One region of the Brochothrix thermosphacta DSM 20171 genome, then DNA from elsewhere that is predicted to be linked to it. Evidence: a T-box and tRNA genes for the amino acid it is inferred to sense, from the RefSeq annotation. Region 1 holds a T-box; the other holds one or more tRNA genes.
What was found. The T-box of region 1 lies ahead of trpS (tryptophan--tRNA ligase). A T-box ahead of a tRNA ligase gene usually reads a tRNA of that ligase, here a tRNA-Trp.

Region 1 (2,171 bases):
ACAATTTTAGCTAAATCAGTTTTGAAATCACCGTATCCTTTGCCATCATACATGGCTACGATCTCGGCAATTTCTTGTCCCGTAATAGCTGAATAAATGGTCAGTAAGTTTGAAACACCTGGTTTTTCTTCTTTATCATAAGATATGATACCCGAAGAATCGGTCATCGCGCTTTTAATTTTCTTAGTGATTTGAGCAGGCGTATCGGTTAAGAAGATAGTCGCTTTTTTATTGTCGTCTGATTTACTCATTTTACGAGTAGGTTCTTGTAATGACATGATGCGCGCCCCTTGTTTTGGAATAGAAATATCAGGGATAGTAAAAACTTTTTTGTATTGTTTATTAAAGCGCTCAGCTAAATCACGCGTTAATTCAATGTGTTGTTTCTGATCATCACCAACGGGTACGATATTTGTATGATAGAGTAAAATATCTGCAACCATTAAAGGTGGGTAAGTGAGTAGGGCCGCGTTAACACGCGCTTTGCCATCTGATTTATCTTTAAATTGAGTCATACGTTCGAGTTCACCAACACTCACAACACATTGTAGCATCCAAGCAGCTTGTGCATGCGCAGGAACCTCTGATTGAATGAACAGCGTTGATTTGTCTGGATCAATACCTACAGCAAGATAAAGTGCAGCTAAGCGACGTACACGTTCTTTAAGTTGTTTTGGATCTTGTTTCACCGTGATGGCATGTTGATCAACGACACAAAAAATACAGTCGTTGTCTTCTTGAAATTTTGTAAACTGTTTAAAAGCGCCTAAGTAGTTACCAAGCGTTGGCGAATCGCCACTGGGTTGTACACCTGAAAAAATAACTGTCATTATAATGACCTCCAATTTTTAATAAAAAAAGACAAAATAAAAAACACATCTATCTCCTTAAAAAGGGACGAAAATGTGTTGAATCCGCGGTACCACCCTAAGTGCCAATAAATTGGCCACTCGTGCCTTCCTAAAAAGGCATCGTTTAACGTGGATTAGACGCTTTATACTACTTAAGGTTCATATAAAGTGCTCGGAAGTCCATTCAACATAATTATTTGCCTATTTTCCAGCAACCACAGGCTCTCTTGTAAGTAATTTTTATGTTTACTAATCTTCGTCATAACATCGGTTCATTTAATATATATTAATGATATAACGATACAATTATTCTGTCAACCATTTTGAAATGACGTAAAATGATAATAAAAGTGAAACTTTTTTTCTAATTCTCATTAAATTCTTAGTTAAGAGGGCTTTTTTTTCATCTGTTCTTTTTTTAGAAGCGATATACTATGGTTATAGAAGTTAATAATGATTTTAAAAAAGGAGTGGATGGAAAATGGTTACATTATACACATCCCCAAGCTGTACTTCATGTCGAAAAGCAAAACACTGGTTAGAAGATCATAACATTGAATATAAAGAACGTAATTATTTTAACGATAATATGTCATTGGATGAAATTAAACGAATTTTAAGTTTAACAGAAAATGGCACAGATGAGATTATCTCAACAAGATCAAAAACATTCCATAAGTTAGATCTTGATTTGGAAAGCTTATCGCTTAAAGAACTTTGTTTGTTAATTCAACAACACCCAGGTTTGTTACGTCGCCCGATTATCATTGACGAAAAACGTATCCAAGTGGGTTATAATGAAGACGAAATTCGTCGTTTCTTACCTCGTGGTGTGCGTACATTTAAATTACGCGAAGCACAACGTTTGGCTAATGCACTACAAGCATAGATTAACTGATAACAACAAGGCTGATTGCATGAAATTGCATCAGTTTTTTTGTTTCTTTTGAAGAAAAATTGTAAAAATGAACAACATGTAAAGGGTTAGTGCAATTAAAACTTAATTATGAAACAAATACTTTTCTTTATTTGAGAGAATAGGTTAGAATGGGATATATAATAAGAGATTAGAACTATTAGAAGATATTGAGTACATATACTTACATCTGATAGAGTGCTTCTCATAAGAGAAGGGAGAGTGTGGAAAATGGAAATAGAAAGAATAAATGAAAATACAATTAAGTTTTATATTTCATATGGTGATTTAGAAGAAAGAGGCTTCAATCATGAGGATATTTGGTATAACCGTGATAAAAGTGAAGAACTTTTCTGGAATATGATGGAAGAGTTAAACTATGAAGATCAGTTTAATCCAGATGG
Region 2 (2,171 bases), 990 kb from region 1:
GACGATCAGGTTGATAGGTTCGGAGTGGAAGTACAGCAATGTATGGAGCGGACGAATACTAATAGGTCGAGGACTTAACCTTATTAATTTTTAAAAAAGCGAAAATGACGATTGGTTGTCGCAAATTCTTTCTATATCAATAAGTATTCAGTTTTGAGAGTGCAAATTCTCTTGATAATTTCATATTATCCAAGCAATTAACAGGTAATGTATCTGTTAATATGAATTTTGTAAAAGCGAGTTATTCTAGGCGTTTATGAATCGATTGAGGAACATACTTAGGGTATGTGACAATTGAGATGAAGAAGACAACAACGAAAAACGAAGCTTAGATAAAATTCAAAAAAACGTTTGGTGACGATAGCAAAGAGGATACACCTGTTCCCATCCCGAACACAGTAGTTAAGCTCTTTAGCGCCGATGGTAGTTGGGGGTTTCCCCCTGTGAGAGTAGGACGTTGCCAAGCTGATTATCCGCAATAGCTCAGTTGGTAGAGCACACGACTGTTAATCGTGTTGTCGTAGGTTCGAGCCCTACTTGCGGAGTTAATATGGAGAGTTGTCCGAGTGGCCGAAGGAGCACGGTTGGAAACCGTGTAGGCAGTGTAAACTGTCTCAAGGGTTCAAATCCCTTACTCTCCGTACTAGACACTCCGAATATAACATTATGTCTTAAGGCCCGTTGGTCAAGCGGTTAAGACACCGCCCTTTCACGGCGGTATCACGGGTTCGAATCCCGTACGGGTCATTGCTTATACTATTATAAGTAGCAACATTGAAAGTCAGGGGGCTTAGCTCAGCTGGGAGAGCATCTGCCTTACAAGCAGAGGGTCGGCGGTTCGAGCCCGTCAGCCCCCACCATTTTTATTAATATTATCGCGGGATGGAGCAGTCTGGTAGCTCGTCGGGCTCATAACCCGAAGGTCGTTGGTTCAAATCCAGCTCCCGCAATTGCAAGTTAGCTTGCAAACAAGTTTTTGGTCTGGTAGTTCAGCTGGTTAGAATGCCTGCCTGTCACGCAGGAGGTCGCGGGTTCGAGTCCCGTCCAGACCGTTAGTTTTATGGCTCAGTAGCTCAGTTGGTAGAGCAACGGATTGAAGCTCCGTGTGTCGGCAGTTCGACTCTGTCCTGAGCCATTGCAACATCTATATGGAGGAGTAGCGAAGTGGCTAAACGCGACGGACTGTAAATCCGTTCCTTAGGGTTCAGTGGTTCGAATCCACTCTCCTCCACCATTTTTTATTTATATATTTTTTGATAGGGGCATAGTTTAACGGTAGAATAGAGGTCTCCAAAACCTTTGATGTGGGTTCGATTCCTACTGCCCCTGCCATTTTTTTACATTTAAACTATTATTACTATTATGGCGGTTGTGGTGAAGTGGTTAACACACCTGATTGTGGTTCAGGCATGCGTGGGTTCGATCCCCATCATCCGCCTTTTTTATATAGATAATATCCTTGGGGTGTAGCCAAGCGGTAAGGCAATGGATTTTGATTCCATCATGCGTAGGTTCGATCCCTGCCACCCCAGTTAATTAAATTAATTATTTTGCGAAAGTAGTTCAGTGGTAGAACATCACCTTGCCAAGGTGGGGGTCGCGAGTTCGAATCTCGTCTTTCGCTTTTTATTTTGTGGCGGTATAGCCAAGTGGTAAGGCAGAGGTCTGCAAAACCTTCACCACCGGTTCAAATCCGGTTACCGCCTCCATTATAATTATAATAAGTATATGCCGGCGTGGCGGAATTGGCAGACGCGCTGGACTCAAAATCCTGTGACCGCAAGGTCGTGCCGGTTCGACCCCGGCCGCCGGTATACTTAGAACCCCAACGCTTTTCGGAGTGTGAGAGGGTTCTTTTTTTTGTTTAAAACTGTTTTGAGTGACCACAAAGTGTCCATTCTCTTGTATAACTGATTAAAAAGGCTCTATAATTTATAGTGTTAGCGACATATTTCGTCACCAATACTATAAATTATAGAGCCTTTGTTTATCCTTTTTCTATTTAATTTTACCAGTGAAAATAGATTTTAGAAAGCCAATAAATGTTTGCTTGAATTTCAATTTATTTATTTGGTCACCTTGATTTCCAAAACGCATATTTGAAGATATTGAGAAGTAAGAAATACGTCCATCCATTTCTAATTTCACTTGATAACAGGGTATAATTCCTA

Region 2: it encodes a tRNA-Trp, which carries the amino acid that the T-box ahead of trpS (tryptophan--tRNA ligase) is inferred to sense. The anticodon was not compared.

What each region holds. Positions count from the first base shown of each region.
Region 1 is NZ_CP145608.1:1,960,744-1,962,914, reverse strand. Features, by position in the region: gene trpS (tryptophan--tRNA ligase) at 1-833, opposite strand, end outside; T-box leader at 891-1,123, opposite strand; gene spxA (transcriptional regulator SpxA) at 1,333-1,740, shown strand; gene mecA (adaptor protein MecA) at 1,999-2,171, shown strand, end outside.
Region 2 is NZ_CP145608.1:385,287-387,457, forward strand. Features, by position in the region: rRNA gene V6S17_RS01995 (23S ribosomal RNA) at 1-82, shown strand, start outside; rRNA gene rrf (5S ribosomal RNA) at 351-466, shown strand; tRNA gene V6S17_RS02005 (tRNA-Asn) at 473-545, shown strand; tRNA gene V6S17_RS02010 (tRNA-Ser) at 553-641, shown strand; tRNA gene V6S17_RS02015 (tRNA-Glu) at 676-747, shown strand; tRNA gene V6S17_RS02020 (tRNA-Val) at 785-860, shown strand; tRNA gene V6S17_RS02025 (tRNA-Met) at 877-950, shown strand; tRNA gene V6S17_RS02030 (tRNA-Asp) at 979-1,052, shown strand; tRNA gene V6S17_RS02035 (tRNA-Phe) at 1,063-1,135, shown strand; tRNA gene V6S17_RS02040 (tRNA-Tyr) at 1,151-1,234, shown strand; tRNA gene V6S17_RS02045 (tRNA-Trp) at 1,259-1,332, shown strand; tRNA gene V6S17_RS02050 (tRNA-His) at 1,366-1,438, shown strand; tRNA gene V6S17_RS02055 (tRNA-Gln) at 1,461-1,532, shown strand; tRNA gene V6S17_RS02060 (tRNA-Gly) at 1,553-1,624, shown strand; tRNA gene V6S17_RS02065 (tRNA-Cys) at 1,636-1,709, shown strand; tRNA gene V6S17_RS02070 (tRNA-Leu) at 1,731-1,814, shown strand; gene V6S17_RS02075 (hypothetical protein) at 1,999-2,171, opposite strand, start outside.